Regions from separate parts of the Pseudoalteromonas sp. BSi20439 genome, predicted to be linked through region 2. Evidence: predicted binding sites of a transcription regulator. Region 2 holds the regulator's gene; each other region holds the start of a gene.
The links. Region 2 encodes sigma-54, which starts transcription at its own class of promoters, with help from an activator protein. Its sites were predicted from a motif close to GTTGGCACGNNNNTNGNNT; they were not measured.

Region 1 (4,764 bases), on a different contig from region 2:
GCTATTGTGCCAAAGAAGCGACTGCTCTCGGGCATTTAACCTATGTTCAAAGTGATTATTTACTTTTTTAATCAGCTGGTTAAATTCCACTTCACTAACATTATCTTTACTGGTTCGAATGGCGTTATAACTTAATAAACTGTCTATCATAGTGCGTAATCGCACCATAGATTGACTGATCAATCCAAGCACCGCTTTTTGCTCATTATTAATTGGCCCAACAATTTCATCGGCTAATAATTCAGTGCCCTCAACCATAGAGGCCAAAGGCGTTTTTAATTCGTGAGTAACATGGCGTAAAAACGTATCTTTTTGCTGCTCTAGCATATGCAATTGCGCTTGCACCCACTGCAACTTGTTACCTAGTTCAATGAGTTCAGCTGATCCCTGCACTGATATTTTTTGCTGCCAATCTCCTTGGCCTAATTTATCAATAACAGAGGTTAAGCCCTTTAAACGGCCACTTATACGCCATAAAAACCCACCGCCAACAAGTAAGGTTAAAGGCGTAAGTGCCACTAACCAGTGTATAAAGGAGGCTTGTAAATTTGTCAGTTTAACTTGGTTTTGAGTGATTTTGGCTTCATTGTTTTCGCGCAGCCATACCGTTAGCTCTGCCAGTATTTCACTAATTGGCACAAACAATTCTGCTTGCTGACGAGCTTCAACCACCAGTTTGGTATGCGCTGTTTTTAGCGTATCTGTTAACCGTTGCCATTGTTGAGTATTTTTTTGGTTGCTAGAAAGCTGTTTAAGCTCATTTATATTATCCAGCGATGACTGCCATTTATCCACGATAAGCTCATCGAGTGAATCGCTTTTTAAAACCCAGTTTTGCCTTGTTGCCCTTTCTAAACTGTTGAGCTCTTGCTTAAGTGCATTAAATGACTTAGTCACTTGGTAGTTATTACTGACAATTTGCTGCGTGACCGCTAATTGTTTATTTAGTACATTTAAAAAAACAATAACTACAATAGACAAAGGCAATAGTGACAACAGCATGCTCATTATAAACTGGCCAATCAAATTAGGACGCCAATTTACCAATGCTTTATATTTTTCAGCCATGATTGCAGGCATACACTAATCCTTTACTACTTTTAAGCGCTCTATTATTAAGCGCTCAACTTATACACTCGCTGAACCAAGTACTTATTTGAGAATAAAATTGCCATAACGTCTCTAAATTGCGACAAGTTAAACACTTGATTTAAAAACAATAAAAAAACCTAACTGAGAAAATGTTGCATAAAACACACAACCGTCGGTAAATATTACCCATTAAAAACACAGAATAAATTTAACCATATGATTTTTAATGAAAATAAAAACTGGCACCATAATTGTAATACGCTTATAAATATTAATTTTTAAAGGCCAAGGAATGACTAAAGGTTATCTAAAATCTACTGTATTAATAGCGTTATGTTTCACAAGTAGTCATTTATTTGCGCTTGATGTGAACACAGCATTTTACAGCTTAGATAAGGACAGCAACGGCACATTAAGTGAAGCGGAAGCTGGCGAAGATGCATTACTGCATGAGAATTTTGCACAAATAGATAAAAATGAAGACGGACAATTATCGTTCGATGAATTTAAACAGTTTGTAAAATAAAGGAGTATATTTATGAAACAATTGATTGGTGCTTTTTCACTGCTATTTTTAGCTATTAGTGCAACGGCATTGGCATCGTCGTTAAACGTACGTTTTATGCATTTAGATAAAAATATGGACGGCCAAATATCGCTCACAGAAGCAAAACAAGATAAACAGTTACTCAAGCAGTTTACTGATTTAGACAAAGACAATAACGAGATGATTTCTAAAAAAGAGTTCGAAAACTTTAAACCTTAAGTTTAGATTCAAGTTAAGTTTTATATTATAGAGTTAAAAGCATTTGCCATAATCCCTGAGGGAGTGTGTAAACGGATTTAATGTTGGGAGTTAAATTATGGCAAGTGCTTTCTTTCAATACTGCCAGCAATTAAAATACACCTTGGAACGCCAACTATGAGAATACTGCTTCCTTTTATTGGTGCTTTACTTTTTATCAGCCAAAGTGCATTCGCACTTGATGTAAAGCAACGCTTTGAGCATTTAGATACAAATAATGACGGGTATTTAACCCATAGCGAGCTTGCTGCTCAGCCTCAGCTATTAAACTCATTCTCAAATTGGGATGAAAATCAAGATAACAGAATTTCTTTAACTGAGTTTAAAAACTACCTAACCAATAACCTGTACTGAGTATTTAGATGAAACCTATCCACTATATTATTTTACTAACACTCACTGTTTTTAGCTGTATGAGTTTTGCGACAAGCAGCTATATTGACGAAAAGTTTGAAAAACTTGACCGCAATCAGGATGGCTTTTTGACTCGCTCTGAAACCGCCAGTGATCCTGCTTTGTGGTCACGCTTTAGCAGTTACGACCGTGATAAAGACACACAATTGTCATTAAGCGAATACAGTTTGTACGCCAGTAAATAAATAGCCCCCTCAAGTAAAGCTTGGTTAAGTTTCTCAAGCTTGAGAAAGTTAAACCTCTCCTTGTTAACCCACAGCCTATTTACCCTTAACTTGTTACTTGCTCTAGCTAAAAGCTGGGCTTATTCGACTATTAATAAATTATGCTATTGGTATTCTAAATTTGAGTTTGCTACTGTGATAGTACAAAAAATAACAACATGTCTCTTATGCAACTGAAAAAACTAATAAAACCGATATTGCTAGTAAGCCTTTGCGGCTTATCTAGCGTGGCAATAGCACAAACTAAAGTCATTTATAATGCCAATGGCTACTCACCTTTGTATAAAGGAAAAATGCGCCATGGCGAAGTAAACACATTTACAACCTTAGTCATAAAAGATGGCAAAGTAGTTAAAACCGGTCCAGACAACTTAAAAAATAGCTTTCCCGGCGCAACCCTAATTGACGCAGAAGGTAAAACTTTACTCCCAGGGCTCATTGATGCGCATGGACATGTCATCGGACTGGGTAATAACTTGTCGCAACTTGATGTGCGCGGTGCTAAGTCGGTAGATGAAATAACCGCTAAGCTCAGCGAATTTGCTAAAGATAAAGAAGGTTGGATCATTGGTCGGGGCTGGAATCAAGAACTATGGTCAAACACCCGCTTTCCTACAGCCGCTGATTTAGACAAAGTCGTTAACGATCGCCCTGTTATTTTATCGCGAGTAGATAGCCACGCTATTTGGGTTAATTCAAAAGCATTAGAACTTGCCAATATTAACGCTGATACATTATCGCCTACGGGTGGAGAAATTATAAAAGATGAGTTTGGTAAACCCACCGGTATTTTTATTGATAAAGCAGAAACCTTGGTTACCCAGCATATGCCTGCAACGTCTGCACAATCGGTCAGTAATGCATTAGATGCCGCAGGTAAACACTTACTAAGCCTAGGCATTACCTCAACTCATGATGCAGGTATTGATAAAACCACTTGGCAAGTTTATAAACAACGCGCCGAGCTAGGTACGTTGCCGCTTAGAATTGTAGCGATGTTAAGTGCAGCAAGCCCAGATTTAAACATGATGCTTAAAGCGGGTCGCTATCAAGATGCACACGACTTTTTATCTATTCGCAGTGTGAAAATTTATGCCGATGGCGCATTAGGGTCTCGCGGTGCTGCGCTTATCGATGAATACGCTGATAGAGCCAACCACTTTGGCCTGATGCTTGAAACCCAAGAAAAATTAGAGCAATTATTTACACTCACCTTTAAAAACGGGTTTAGCGCAAATACCCACGCCATTGGCGATAGAGCCAATAAAATTGTGCTCGATGCTTATCAAAATGTATTTAAGCAAACCGGTGGCATACTGCTGCGTAACCGCATGGAACATGCGCAAATAGTTTCTCCCGCAGACATTCCACGCTTTAAAACCCTGAAAATAATCCCATCAATGCAACCGGTGCACGCCACATCAGACATGCATATGGCAGAGCAACGCTTAACTGATAAACAACTTCAAGGCGCTTATGCTTGGCAAACGTTCTTGGATCAGGGATCGACTATTGCAGCCGGTTCTGATTATCCCGTAGAGCTGGCGAACCCGTTTGATGGTTTATATTCAGCTATCACCCGCATGGATCATAATCAACTGCCTGAAAACGGTTGGCGTGCCAGTGAAGTATTAAGCAGAGAAGATGCATTACGTGCATTTACCCTTGGTGGCGCCTATGCAGCGCATCAAGAGTTTAAAGTAGGTAGTTTAGAGCAAGGTAAGTGGGCTGACTTTATACTGGTTGATCAAGACTATTTTAAAGTACCTATTGAGCAGCTTTACAAAACTCAGGTATTGCAAACGTGGATAGCGGGTAAGTTACGTTACCAAAAAGACGCAGCGAAGGCTGAGTAAAAAAACATAAAAAAGGTGAAAATTTACTAAAGTAATCAAAAGTTGTGTCGATAAAATAAGAACTTATAGTAATTATTATGTTTCAGGATGAACACATGTTTTCAAAAAAAATACCTCTAGTTTTATCGGCACTTTTCACCATATCACTTTCAGCATGTTCTACACACCCAATTTACAACGGTCATTCAGGTCATGACAATGTTAGCAATAATCACTCTTATAACAATCGGTATGCCAGAAATTACCAACCTCGAGTTAATAATTGGCAATTCCCTGAAAATAACTTTCGCCCTGTTAATAGTAGTAAGTTATTAAGTGATTACACTGAACAGCTAGCCATGAAGTTAATTCAAAATATGAATTATGTTAACAG
Region 2 (4,764 bases):
CAACGTACGCGAAACACTTGATGTTTGTGAAAAAGCCTACATAGTTTCTCATGGGGAGTTAATTGCATCAGGCACTCCAGATTACGTATTAAACGATAAAACAGTACGCGATGTTTATTTGGGCGAGCAGTTCAAGCTCTAATATTTGTGTTATTCCACTAAGCATCTGCTAAGATTAATTATACTTAGGTCTGTTGACCTTTCAAGGTTGAATTTGCAGCAGTCTGTTTGGTATTTAGGCAAGGCAGAGCCTATGTGATGTGGTATTCCCCATAAATAGGCGATAACGCAGCATCAATGCCAAACAGGCGCTGGCCTTCGGGTTCTGCCTAGGGACGATTTACTTTTTGTTGCTCGGTTTTGACTTAGCCCACTAGGTTACAAACCTCGCGCCGCGATTAAACCGCCCCTAGTTTGAACAAATTTTAATCCGTAAAGGTCAACAGACCGTAATTTAAAAGGATTGTTAGAGATAAATGAGGCAATCATTACAGCTGCGCATGGGCCAGCAACTTACAATGACTCCACAGTTGCAACAAGCAATTCGCTTATTGCAGCTCAGTACATTGGATCTCCAGCAAGAAATTCAAGAAGCGCTCGATAGCAATCCCTTGCTTGAAGTTGAAGAACAAGATTACAGCGAAGATGCTGCGGGTAAAAACGAACAAAAAGCCGATAACGATGAATCAACGCTAAGTGCTTCAGCTGACGAAAAACCTAGCGAGTATGAGCAAGACAGCGGCGAAGCCATGAGCAAAGACACCATTAGCGATGATATGGCAATGGACGTTACATGGGATGAATACATGAGCGCAGCACCTGCCTCTTCATCGGGACCGATGCCTGAAGATGAATCAATTTATCAAGGCTCTTCAACTGAAACGCTGCATGAATATTTAATGTGGCAATTGCAACTGACGCCATTTAGTCCTACAGATGAAGCCATTGCGATTGCAATAGTAGAAGCCGTGGACGACTCAGGTATTTTAACCCTTAGCTGTGAAGAAATTTTAGAAAGCTTTAATCAAGAAAACGACGACGAAGATGAAGTTGAACTTGATGAAATAGAAGCGGTATTAAAGCGTATTCAATTATTTGATCCAGTAGGAATAGCCGCGCGTAGTTTACAAGAGTGTTTGTGTATTCAACTTAATCAATTTGATAAAGACACGCCTTTTTTAAACGAAACAAAAATGATTTTAACCGATCATATTGATTTACTAGCGGCACGTGATTATCGCACGTTAATGAAAAAAACTAAGCTCAAAGAAGATGAGCTTAAAGAGATCATGACGTTAATTCATACCCTTAGCCCAAAACCGGCAGACACTATTGTCAGAGAAGAGTCAGAGTATGTTATTCCTGATGTGTCGGTTAAAAAAATTAAAGGGCGTTGGGTGGTTGAACTAAACCCTGATAGCATGCCTAAAATTAGGGTAAACAGCCAATATGCGGCTATGTCACGTACTGTTAAATCAAGTGGTGATAGCCAGTTTATTCGCTCACACTTGCAAGAAGCAAAATGGTTTATAAAAAGTCTAGAAAGTAGAAACGACACGCTACTTAAAGTAACTAACTGTATTGTGCAACAGCAACAGGCCTTTTTTGAACATGGTCCTGAGGCGATGAAGCCTATGGTGCTTAATGATGTGGCAGAAATGGTAGAAATGCACGAATCGACTATTTCGCGTGTTACTACGCAAAAATACATGCATACACCACGGGGTATTTTTGAGCTTAAATATTTCTTTTCAAGCCATGTAAGCACTGAAAACGGTGGCGAATGTTCATCAACAGCAATTCGCGCATTAATTAAAAAATTAATCGCGGCAGAAAACTCAGCTAAACCATTGAGTGATAGTAAAATTGCAGATATATTGGCAGAGCAAGGAATTAAAGTAGCAAGGAGAACTATTGCAAAATATCGCGAATCTCTAGCTATTCCCCCGTCGAATCAACGAAAAAGTTTGATTTAAGGCGTACAACAAAGAGGAAAATGTTTATGCAACTGAACTTAACTGGTCGCCATGTAGATATTACTGACTCGCTTAGAGACTACGTAAATAGTAAATTTGCAAAGCTGCAGAGGCACACTGATCACATAACGAATGTGCATGTTATTCTCGATGTAGAAAAACTAAACCAAAAAGCTGAAGCAACCGTTCATGTTAGTGGCGCTGAAATTTTTGCCTCTACTGAACATCAAGATATGTATGCCGCTATAGACTCGCTGATTGACAAGCTAGATCGTCAAGTAATTAAACACAAAGAGAAACTTGCTCGACACTAACACTATGAAACTAAGCTCACTTATCTGTCAGGACTGCAGTAAAGCTGCGGTCCTTTTTAATAGTAAAAAAAGAATTTTAGAATTTATCAGTGAATTGGCTCACAATAAACTGCCCTATTTAACCCAACAAGATATTCTCAACGCGTTAACCGCTAGAGAAAAGCTAGGGAGCACAGGTATAGGCCGAGGAATTGCAATTCCACATGGTCGTATGAGTGGTGCACAAGAGCCTCTTGCACTTATACTGGTGAGCGAAACGGCTATTAATTTTGATGCGATAGATAACCGACCGGTCGACATTTTTGTTGCCTTAATTGTCCCCGACGGTGACAATCAACAGCATTTAAAGACCTTAGCTACCATTGCAGATAAGCTCAACGATAAAGAATTTTGTAAGCAATTACGGGCGGCAAAATCCGACAATGAGCTGTACCAAGTCATTGTCAGTCAACCGTAGTAACAATAAAGGGTGATAAATGGAATTAATAATTATAAGTGGTCGCTCAGGTTCTGGTAAATCTGTTGCGTTACGGGTTGTTGAGGATTTAGGTTATTATTGTGTAGATAATATTCCTTTAAATTTATTACCATCTCTTGTTCGAAGTGTTTCCGACAGCTACAACAAAATTGCCGTAAGTGTTGATGTGCGTAACTTACCTAAAGAGCAGCAACAGTTTAATGAAATCATTGAATATTTACCTGGTTTCACTAAACCAACGGTGTTTTATTTAGACAGTGACGATCAAACATTAATTAAACGCTTTTCGGAAACTAGGCGTCTTCACCCTCTTTCTATTGATTCTCTACCGCTTGATTTAGCAATAAAAAAAGAAAAACAACTACTGGATGTTTTGATCAATCATGCTGATCATATGATTGATACCACTGATTTAAGTGTGCATCAGCTGGCTGAGTCTATCCGTGAAAAAATACTCGGTAAAAAAGACAAACAACTGATCATTACCTTTGAGTCATTTGGTTTTAAGCACGGTATACCCAAAGAAGCAGATTACGTATTCGATGCCCGATTTTTACCAAACCCGCATTGGGAGCCTGAACTTAAGCCACTCACAGGGCTAGATCAACCGGTAAAAGACTACCTAGCCAGCCACAGCATAGTACAAAAATTTACATGGCAAATTCAAACCTTTGTACAAACATGGTTGCCGCATTTAGAAAGAAATAACCGCAGCTATTTGACCATAGCCATAGGTTGTACTGGTGGACAACACCGTTCTGTTTACTTAGCGCAAACTATAGGTGAAAGTTTTGCAATGAGTCATCCTAATGTAAAAATTCGTCACAGAGAACAAGAATAACATCAAAGAGAATAGTAATGCGGTTAGAAAACACATTTTTAATAAAAAACAAATTAGGCCTGCATGCCAGAGCGGCAACAGTACTGGCACAGCTTTCTGTGCAATTTGATGCCTCAATCACTTTATTTCAAGACGATAAACAAGCCGCTGGCGATAGTGTATTAGCACTTATGTTACTAGAGAGCAGTCAAGGCAAAGAAGTGAAGGTAGTATGTGAAGGCCCTGACGCAGAACCTGCACTTAATGCAATTGGTGAGCTCATTGACCAACGATTTAATGAGCAAGAATAAAATAGTTCATCATTAAATCATCATCCTAAGCTAAGGTTAATAGTGGTTGAGGTAGTTTGCTCATATAAAGTAAGATAAACTAAAATTGAATAGCATTCATAACCCTTCCACTATGTAATAAAATTTAATTAAGGACGCCAATGCCTGAAGCTTTAGAACAAGATATTCCACTACAACAACTAAAACAGGTGACCAAGTCACTAAATAGTGGTCAATTTGTTCAAGTTAGGCGCATGCTAGCAAAAACGGCACCTTGTGATACCGCACTTCTTTTAGAATCATCTCCCCATAAAATTCGTCGCATGCTCTGGCAACTGGTTGATCCTGATGTACAGGGCGATGTACTTGAAGAGCTCTCTGAAGACGTACGTTTGGGTATTATTGCGCAAATGGCACCTGAGCACATTGCGGCTGCAACAGAAGACATGGGCCATGATGACTTAGGGGAAGTGCTACGTAGTCTGCCTGACACCGTTTATAAAGACGTTGTCAGCGCTATGGATATTCAAGATAGAGAACGTGCAACACAAGCTCTATCCTATCAGGAGCGCTCTGCTGGCGCCTTGATGAATATCGATACCGTAACTATTCGCCCTGATGTAACTCTAGATGTTGTACTACGTTATATTCGCTTACGCGGTGAGCTACCAGAAGGCACCGATGACTTATACGTTGTAGATAAACATAACTGTTTTTTAGGCGCCTTATCGCTAAGCACTTTATTAACTAATCCTCCAGAGAAAATTGTTCAGGATTTAATGGATGAAGAGTGTGAATCTATTCCTATTTCAATGGATGAAAGCGAAGTAGCGCAACTATTTGAACGGCATAACTGGATATCGGCACCAGTTGTCGATGACAACGC
Region 3 (4,764 bases), on a different contig from region 2:
CTATTATGCAAAAAGCTATCCAACGTTTCTTTGACACGGGTTTTCAAGGTCATATCTAAAGATGATAACGTTGTTTTAACTTCACAACCGCCCCGCTCTAGAGTGGGTTCTGCAATTAATTGCCAATGATTATCTTCAATAGCTTGTTCACCATAACTGGCTTTTATCAGCGTTAAGTCATCTGGATGAAGATGAATTCGAACTTTTTCTTGTTCTGCATTAAGTGCATCAATGCTTTTTTTCAAAGTATGTAAAATAATATCAGGTGATGTTTTTACTTCTTGATAAATAATCGCTTCACTGAGCATAGTGGCTAGCTGTACCAGCTGTTTTTCTGCTTGCTCGTCCACTTTTTTAAGCGGGTCGCTTAAACTATCTAGTAAGCCACGCAGGCTGGTCAACTGCTCATCAATTAAGGGTTTAACGTCTTCTTGGCCTTGTGTTTTACCCAGCTCTACACCTTCTTTGTAACCCGCCTCTTTACCCTCGGTTACGCCTTTGTCAAAGCCATCTATATAGCCTTGTTCGTGCCCTTGTTTAAGGCCTTCTTCGTAGGCATCTTGGCGAATACGCTCCAGCTCTACCATAGTTAATGAAGGCAGCTCTGGTTCTTCCGGTTCTTCTACTTGTTCTTTTGCTATTTCTTTACGGTATAGCTCGGCTAAGGGTGTGCCATAAGCCGTAGAGCGATTGCCAAAACTTCGCTCATCTGGCGCAACGTCAGGAATTGGCCAATTTTTTAATAGCTCATCAGCTTCATCTGCCTGTAACGGGCGACCCTTAGAGTTACTCATAGATTACAAGAACTCCTCACCACCGCCACCACCAAGCATAATTTCACCTGAATCTGACAGACGACGTGCTGTTGAGAGTATTTCTTTTTGCGCTGCCTCTACTTCGCTAATACGCACTGGTGCCATAGCCTCTAAGTCATCAGCAAGCATTTCAGCGGCACGTTTAGACATGTTACCCAAAATCTTCTCTTTAAGCGCTTCGTCAGTGCCTTTAATGGCTTTCATCAGTACATCTTGCGGCACTTCGCGTAAAATTGCTTGAATACCTCTGTCTTCTACATCCATTAAGTTTTCGAAAACAAACATTAAGTCTTGAATTTGTTGTGACATTTCTTCGTCATGCTCACGGATAGAATCCATTAACTGCCCTTCAACATTGGTATCGAGGTAGTTCATAATATCTGCAGCCGCTTTTAAGCCACCCATTTTCGCAGCTTGTGCGCCTGCTTGACCAGCAAATTGTTTTTCCATAATTTCGTTTAATTCTTGTAAAGCCGCTGGTTGTACTTCTTCTAAATTGGCAATACGCATGGTTAAATCTAGGCGCACTTTTTCAGGAAATTGCGCTAAAATTTCAGCTGATTGTTCCGGCTCTAAATAAGAAAGCACAATTGTTTGAATTTGCGGATGCTCATTACGAATAATGTTAGCTACCTGCTTTGAGTCCATCCATTTTAATGAATCAAGCCCTTTAGCGCCTGAGCCCATAACAATTTGGTCTATTAAGCTGGCGGCTTTATCTTCACCTAATGCAGCTGTAAGTGCCTTTTTGATAAAATCTTCAGACTGAAAACCTATCGTACTAAAACTTTGAATTTGTTCGATAAACAAATTATGAACTGCGCTAATTTTAGCTTGCGACAAATCATCGATTGCCGCCATAGCCATACCTACCTTTTGCACTTGTTTTGGCTCTAAGTGTTTAAGGATTTGCGCTGCATCTTCTTCAGATAAGCTCAGCAATAATATCGCCGCTTTATCTACACCATCGAGCTTATCAACATCAAACGTCGGTGGTAGTTGTTTTTGTTCTTGATCAGTCATCTTCTGTTAACCACGCTTTAACTACTTGTGATGATAGTTCTGGTTCATTGGCTACAAGGGCACGAACCGCTTTCAATAAGTCTTCGTCGCCATGTAAGTCTGGTAAGCGTAGTGTACCATCGCTTGAGAAGCCAACTGAAGCAGAATCAAAGTCATTATTTAGCATATCTAATGTGCTGTCACCAAGGTCAACACCTGAACTAAGAGAGTCTTCATCATATTCTTCAAGTGTATTATCTGGGTAAATTAAGCGTTTAAGCATAGGTTTAACAACAGCTAATATCAGTACAATAATAACCAGCGCACCTAATACTAAGCGCATCATTTTCATAAACCAGTCTTGTTCCCATAAAGGCAATTCAAAATCAAGCGCTGAGTCTTCACGAACGAATGGCACGGTTACTACTTCAAGAGCATCGCCACGTTGCATATCAAAGCCTACGCCACCTTGTAACAAGCGACGAATATTTGACAAAGCTTCTACCGAGCGTGGTGTCATGGTTGTTTCACCATTTTCACCCACCGTAGGTAAGTAATCGACCGCCACGGACACACTTATTCTGCGGATCACACCGGTTTGCTGACGCTTATGTGAAATAGTGGTATCGAGTTCATAGTTACGAGTGGCTTCTTTGTGAGTTCTACTCGGTGAGGTTGCAGTGCCTGCACCGCCCGCCATCGCATCTTCAGGAATAGTTGAGTTAACTGGTGGCTGATTAGTCAGCGCGCCTGGAATACCAACCGCTAGGCCACCAATATTATTTTCTTCAAAGGTCGTTTCACTTCTTACCGCAGGTAAATCTGGGTTGTAACGTTTTTGTGTTTCTTCTACCGCACTAAAGTCCATACTTAAATCTACTTGTGCGGTGTAATTACCTAATCCAACCACGGGGATCAAAATACTGTCGATTTTTTCTAGGTATTCTTGCTCACGTTTACGTTCTATATCGTATTCTTTACGCGAGCGTGCAGCTAAAGAGGTTTGCGAGCCTGAATTTAATAAACGACCATTTTGATCGGTCACAGTAACGCGCGAAGGCTCAAGCCCTTGTACCGCTGAAGCTATCATATCAACAACCGAGTCAACTTCTTCGCCATCTAGAGAGCGACCGCGTTTAAGAGTAAGTACAACAGTCGCAGAGGGTTTTTTCTCTCTACGGGCAAATACATTTTCTTTGGGAATAGCTAACAATACTTTGGCGCGAGTAACATTATTTAGCTCTTCTATAGTACGGGCAAGTTGTTGCTCACGGCCATGTTTAAGGCGCTCACGTTCTAAACGTTGGCTTACCCCAAACCCCATGTCTTGCATAATAATGTCGCTACCTGATGTAGGCCCTTGATCTAAACCTTCACGGGTCATCAATAACTTGATATTTTGATATTCAGTTTCATCCACCGAGACCACATTGCCATCAAGTTGGTAGTCAATTTTTTGTGCATCTAAAAAGTCGAGTGTTTCTATTAACTCTTCAGTTTGCATTTTACCTAAAGGGCGCATATCTGGCTGACGAGCCCAAATAATAACGAAAATAGCAATGGCTAAACAAATAGCTAATGCAACAATCAGGGTAATTTGACGTAAAACATCAACACCGCCAAGGGCACTGAAATAGCCTGATTTTTGCTCTTGTTGATCTTCGTTTTCACTTTGCTCCATCATGCCATCAGCAAGTGCCAGATCTGTAGATTGATTAGATTGCGCCACAATAATTCTCCACTACCTAATTAAACAGGCATGTTCATAATTTCTTTATAAGACTCAACAAGCTTATTACGAACCTGTACCGTAGCTTCAAATGCCACAGAAGACTTTTGCGAAGCAATCATAGCCTCGGCAAGTGACACGCTTCTGTCGCCATTCTCTACCGCTTTTACTTTTTGCCCTGCGTCTTGCTGAAGTTCATGCACTGTATTAAGGGCATTACTCAACATGTCACCAAACTGTGCTGTAGAGGTTGATTGCACTTGCGTTGGCAAGTTATTAACTTGATTACTACGTGTGGCTTCTGCAGCCATTGATTGCATTTCTTGAAATAAAGCACTGTTTTGAATTTTCATAATTGTCTCTGATAATGCAGTAAACTCTTAAAGAGAATAAAGCACAAAACATGCCAAAAATTAAAATCAATTAAAACAACGCTTTAAGTAAAATAATTAAGCAGTCAGAGTTTTGACAGCCCTAAATTCAAGTGATTGAACTTAGGGCTTATGGGGGTTATGCTGGGAGGGAAATACCTAAATCACGCATTTGTGCTAATTTGTAGCGTAAAGTACGCGGGCTAATACCTAAGGTTTCGGCGACCTCTTTACGTTTTCCTTGGCAGCGTGCCAAGGTTTCTAAAATAATACGATGTTCTTTATCTTTAAGCTCATCTTTGTAACTACCAGTATCGACGGCTAACAAATCATTTTTTTGCTCATCTGCAGGCGCTGCTTTTTCATCATAATAAGCGTTACTGAGACTACTTTTTACAGGCTCAATGTCAGCTTTAGTTTCTGCCACAAAATGCGTTGGAGCTAGATTTTCGATAAAAATAGCATGCTCATCAATACTATTCCCACTGCGTAAAATTAATGCTCGCTGAATAACGTTATCTAGTTCGCGTACGTTACCGGGCCAGCTATGGCTAAGCAGTTTTTGCTCTGCACTGCTATCTAAATACGCCATTGGCTCTTTGCTTTTACTTAAGTGACGTTCAATCAAATGTTTAGCCAACACTATAATGTCCCCTGGGCGCTCACACAGTGGTCGCCACAGCAGTGGGAAAACATTGAGTCGATAGTATAAATCTTCGCGGAACTGGTTTTCAGCAACCGCTTCTTTTAACTCTCGGTTACTTGTGGCAAGCACACGTACATCCAGTGCAATGGTTTTACGACCACCTAAACGCTCAACTTCACGCTCTTGTAGTACACGTAACAG
Region 4 (4,764 bases), on a different contig from region 2:
GTGAAATTTAATTGTTATGTGGCTGTATTTGAGGTAAATACAGCCATTTATCTAATTAGCTATCAGATAAACTTAAACCGCTAGGGTTATCTGTTGCGATGTATAGTGCTTTGAGTTTTTTATCACCATTTTCGGTTTCAGTAAATTGCTGAAAAGAATAGTTTTTAGAAAAACTTGAAAGAGTCTCAATAGATGCTTGATTACTACTTTGTGTATAAGTAAGTTCTAGTGCGCAAACCTTCCCTGCACACTCGAGATCTTGCTGTAAAATAGTCACGTCTTTTAATTCATTTAGAATAAACTCATTTAGCTTATCTTTACGTATTTGTGCTATTTCAGAGTATTCAATATCAGACATGCGCTGCAGTAATATTGAAGTATCATTTTTAAATACGTCGTCCAATGCTTTTTTTGAAACAAATTCTTTTCCATCCTCAGTTGAAACAAACTCTTCAGAGAAAACATGAGGGTTTGAAGTAGATGATTTAGATATCGTTGCCACTTTTTGATCTACAACTTTGTGCTGTTTGACAGATGGTGCAGAGGCTTTACTTAATAGGGTATTTGGCTCAATTGGAGGCTTAGCGTTTTCATTACTAAGAACTGCTTCATCAGTTGATTGTATGTGGGTTAGCGGAGGTTTTGAAGGCTGCTCTGTATTTAAAATACTAATACCTACAGCGGTGACAATAACAAGTGCAATTAAAAATACGTATTTCATTTTACTATCCTTAGAAGAGAAAGGCATACGCCTTTCTAAATAACGCTTAACTTTACTTTATCATGCAAGTAACACGACCACCATCAGAGCAAGAGTAACTAACAGTATTGCCATCATGCACAACGGTCATGCTACCTGATGTGCAACTGCATGTCATGGTTGCATAACTTAATCAGCTCATTGTAATTAGAGTAAGTGCTAAAATAGCGGTAAATGTCTTTGATAAATTTATAATAATCCTTAATCGTGATTTAGAATTTAAATGTTATCTTATTGTTTTTTGTAAACAACTTTTTTAGGTAGTTTAAACATGAGAAAGGGCCTTTCGGCCCTTAGTGTTGCAGCAAGTAACACATTCTTTTTATAGGTTAAAGTCGACAGCGTAGGCTACATAAGCTTTTACATCTGAGCCGTCCATGTCGTTATCTGATAGGCCAAAAGTAAAACCATCTTTAGACACCGATACACCATAATCAATAATATTATCATCACCGATGAAATCGCCTGAGTAATGCCCTATGTGTAGCGCCATTTCTGTGCCATTGCTACCAACAGCGAAGCTGTAATCGGCATTTAAATACAATGAATCACCAAAATCAGTACCATCACAACTGGCTGCAGATGTTGCAAGTACGGCTGCACCAAATGTAAAACCTTGCACACTAATGCTGCCATAAACTTCTGAAAAATCAGCATCGGCACCTGATGCCGCATCAGGATACGCATAATAGATATACCCTACGTCATAACTCACGCTTTCATTAATTGCGCCGCCAAAACCGGCGTATAAGTCTAGTTCGTAGGTCATTTCATCGGCCCAAGACGCATTTGACGCCCAAGTACCCGCATAAAAGCCAGATTCATTAGCGTAATCAATACCGCCAGATACAGCAGCATCGCCACCAGTTTGCTCTTGTCCGCGCCATAAGTAGTTTGAAGTGGCTGCTGCATTTGCTGTTACTTCAGCAAATGCAGTAGTTGATGTCATTCCTGTTAATGCCAATGCACTGATCAATATTGTTTTTTGTAGTTTTAGCATGTCTCATTTCCCATTGTATGATTTTGCACGCCAAGGCTTTTTATTATGAACGACTACAACCTTTTGTTTGGCGGCATTTTATTATGTTACTAATGGGGTATTTGCACTGTGTGTGCCAAATTAAACTTATTCGTTTATAAATTATTTTTACTATTTAAAACAATGTATTGAAAATAATATGAGGTAGGGATAGAAAAGTAATTATTTAGCAGGTTCACTTTGCTGGTGCAAAAAATAGCCTAGCTGCACCATCAAAGCGCTGCTAGGCTATTTTATTTTTCTTGTGGGTTAATTAACCAAAAATGGCACGCATTAGGGTAATTGTTTCGTTAACACCGCGGCCTTTTTGTACTTCGCTAATAATAGAGTCACGTTTAGCACGAATATGTTCTGGAATATCATCAGCAGCAAGCGCGCGATCCACTAAAATCTCAGCAGATTCTTTGCCTCGGCGTGGCGCTTTACTGCTGCTAGAAGTGCTACGTGTAGGTTTATTAAGTAGCTTAATGTAGTTAGAGTTATCTGCAGTATTAGTATCTGCATAATAGAAAAAGCAAGGTATAAGCGCTTTAATATCCACCAACTGTGTTTCTAGTTCACTACCAGCATTGGCCATTTTAAACCATGACATAGCGTGAATACTTTGTACTACATCTTGCCAATAACGCTCAAAGTCGCGGTTATTTAATTTGGTGATACCTAAAGCTGAGCAAAGTGCATCTAAGCGGCTATTGCTTATTGGTGTAAATACATCAGGGCGGCGCATTGCTAATAAGCGGGTGGCAGGTGCCAGTGTTGGTTTTTCATCACTACCATTAAATGCACTCAAGTAAGCAACTACAAATTGCTGATAATTTGTTTGGGCTACATCACCCTCAAGTGGAATGTTGCTAAGCGCATCGTCGAAGGCACCTGGCAGGTCAGCCAGCATCTGGTGAAAACCTTTGGCGCTTTTGGTAGAGGCAAACCATTCTACATCAAAGTTATAAGTACTCGGATCGAGTGATGCCATATGCTTACCGCTAAAAGCGAGTAAGTCTTCAGGGATCATCTCTTTTAACGGCTTTTCACGTAGGCCTGCAATATAAGTAGTTAAACGTAGCTGCTCATCAAGTGCCACCAGTTCTTTATGTTGATCTACAAACATACTCACTACTGGCCAAGGTGCTACCCGTAATGTTTTTAACTGTAAAAAGCTAATGGCTGTAATAAGTTGGTCATGCAACTTTTTTAATAATGGTAATTGTTGGGTTTCGAGTAAGTCGTAATTAATACGGTCGCGGCTTGCATTTAATAGCTCGTAACACCAACCTAAAAAGTCTTCTGGATGGTTTTCCACTTTCACAGCCATCAGGTTTAGGCTTAGCTCTGAAGATTGCTTCAGAATATTTTGATAAATTTGACTTTCTTGCTCGCCTAATGCCATTTTTGACGGTGAAATTAGCAGTTTCTTCATGCCTTGTAGACTCTCCGGTTAGATATACTTTTTAGTCGCTTTATTTTAGCTTATTTAGGCTAAATACAACAGGGGCGCGCATCATACCGAACAATTGCATCAATGTAATCAGGAGCATGAATCTTTAAGTTTGTTAAAGTGAGCCTTCAAAACCTGATTTAGAAAGAGAAGAGCTATAGTTAATACATTTTTTATTTATTTAACAATGCTTTTGGCGCTAACTCCCGCTATGATAAGAACATTATTTGCACGTTTGAAAGGATGATCATGAAAACCTTATTTAAAGTTATTGGTGTCATATTATTGCTATGCATAGCGTTAATTGTTGCTGCACCTTTTTTAATTCCTACCGATACCATTTTTAATAAAGTGTCTGAGCAGGTAGAAAAAACAACCGGGCGAACATTAACGATAAAGGGCGATAAAACCCTCAGTGTATTTCCTGCATTAAAGCTGGAGCTTAATGATGTGCATTTTGCCAATATGTCCAGTGGCTCTCGCGCTGATATGGCAAGTATGCAGCAACTTGCTGTTCATATTCCTTGGCTTTCATTACTCGGTGGCGAACTAAAGCTAGAAAAGTTTGTAATTAATGAGCCTGATATCTTGCTAGAAACCGATAAAAGCGGCAAAGCAAACTGGCAGTTATTTGATGCAGTGGCCAAGCAACCAGAGCAACAAACTCAAGCGGGAGAGGCAGTCAAACTACCTGAAAACTTTGATATTCAATTAGGTGAAGTCGCTATTTATGGCGGGTCATTTACTTATTTAGATGGTCAAACGGGTGCTAAACAAAAAATTAGCGATTTAGAACTGGCTATATTACTGCCTTCACTGCGTAAACAGCTTGAAGTAACCGGTGTTATTACTTATATGCAAGAGCGATTTGAACTTGATGTAAAACTCGACACACCAGCAAAAGCGATTGAAGGCGCCCCATTTAATGTTAAGCAAACGCTTAACTCACGTTTAGTAGATCTAATGTTTGATGGCAGCATAGCCAAACAAGGCCAAGACATTAAAGGACTTTTAACACTTAACGGTGATTCGGTTAAAAATATTGCTAACTGGCAAGGGGTTGACTTAAACGCTAAAGACAATGCGTTTAACGCCTTTAGCATCAATGCTGAAATGCACTTACTCGGTGAAGAGTTTAACCTAACTGAATTAGTAGCAACGCTCGATGCACTCGAGATTAAAGGTAAAAGTAAGTTAAATTTAGGCAGTCGCTTAGCAGTTAATGCGGATATTGATTTAGGAATGCTTGATTTAAATCCTTACTTACCTGAAACCGTAGCTAAAAAAGAAGTCCCAGCAAAAGGCGACACTAAGCCTGCAGAGCCAATAGTATGGGATGATACTAAAATTGATTTAAGTGGCTTAAATGCATTAGATGCAAATGTGATTGTCCGTTCAAGTGGCTTAAAAGCGAACGACATTAAACTCGGCGCCAACCAGTTTACAGTAGCACTTAAAAATAGCATTGCTAAATTAAGCCTAGACAGCTTTGCTGCTTACGAAGGAACAGGTAAAGGGGTAGTGACCGTA

Region 1: P20439_RS04335 (EF-hand domain-containing protein) is a predicted target of sigma-54. The motif match lies at 1,331-1,349, and genes of this name have one in related genera.
Region 3: fliE (flagellar hook-basal body complex protein FliE) is a predicted target of sigma-54. The motif match lies at 3,939-3,957, and genes of this name have one in related genera.
Region 4: P20439_RS12305 (TorF family putative porin) is a predicted target of sigma-54. The motif match lies at 1,862-1,880, and genes of this name have one in related genera.

What each region holds. Positions count from the first base shown of each region.
Region 1 covers NZ_BADW01000047.1:70,246-75,009, reverse strand. Annotated here, with positions in the region: gene P20439_RS04340 (HAMP domain-containing sensor histidine kinase) at 1-1,080, opposite strand, end outside; gene P20439_RS04335 (EF-hand domain-containing protein) at 1,385-1,618, shown strand; gene P20439_RS04330 (hypothetical protein) at 1,631-1,858, shown strand; gene P20439_RS04325 (EF-hand domain-containing protein) at 2,015-2,251, shown strand; gene P20439_RS04320 (hypothetical protein) at 2,260-2,496, shown strand; gene P20439_RS04315 (amidohydrolase) at 2,703-4,391, shown strand; gene P20439_RS04310 (FlgO family outer membrane protein) at 4,487-4,764, shown strand, end outside.
Region 2 covers NZ_BADW01000055.1:39,462-44,225, reverse strand. Annotated here, with positions in the region: gene lptB (LPS export ABC transporter ATP-binding protein) at 1-142, shown strand, start outside; gene P20439_RS05380 (RNA polymerase factor sigma-54) at 477-1,976, shown strand; gene hpf (ribosome hibernation promoting factor) at 2,003-2,290, shown strand; gene ptsN (PTS IIA-like nitrogen regulatory protein PtsN) at 2,295-2,747, shown strand; gene rapZ (RNase adapter RapZ) at 2,767-3,609, shown strand; gene P20439_RS05360 (HPr family phosphocarrier protein) at 3,627-3,899, shown strand; gene mgtE (magnesium transporter) at 4,040-4,764, shown strand, end outside.
Region 3 covers NZ_BADW01000067.1:2,639-7,402, reverse strand. Annotated here, with positions in the region: gene fliH (flagellar assembly protein FliH) at 1-794, opposite strand, end outside; gene fliG (flagellar motor switch protein FliG) at 798-1,838, opposite strand; gene fliF (flagellar basal-body MS-ring/collar protein FliF) at 1,831-3,546, opposite strand; gene fliE (flagellar hook-basal body complex protein FliE) at 3,567-3,899, opposite strand; gene P20439_RS06245 (sigma-54 dependent transcriptional regulator) at 4,057-4,764, opposite strand, start outside.
Region 4 covers NZ_BADW01000147.1:9,899-14,662, reverse strand. Annotated here, with positions in the region: gene P20439_RS12310 (hypothetical protein) at 56-721, opposite strand; gene P20439_RS12305 (TorF family putative porin) at 1,083-1,760, opposite strand; gene P20439_RS12300 (hypothetical protein) at 2,053-3,216, opposite strand; gene P20439_RS12295 (AsmA family protein) at 3,484-4,764, shown strand, end outside.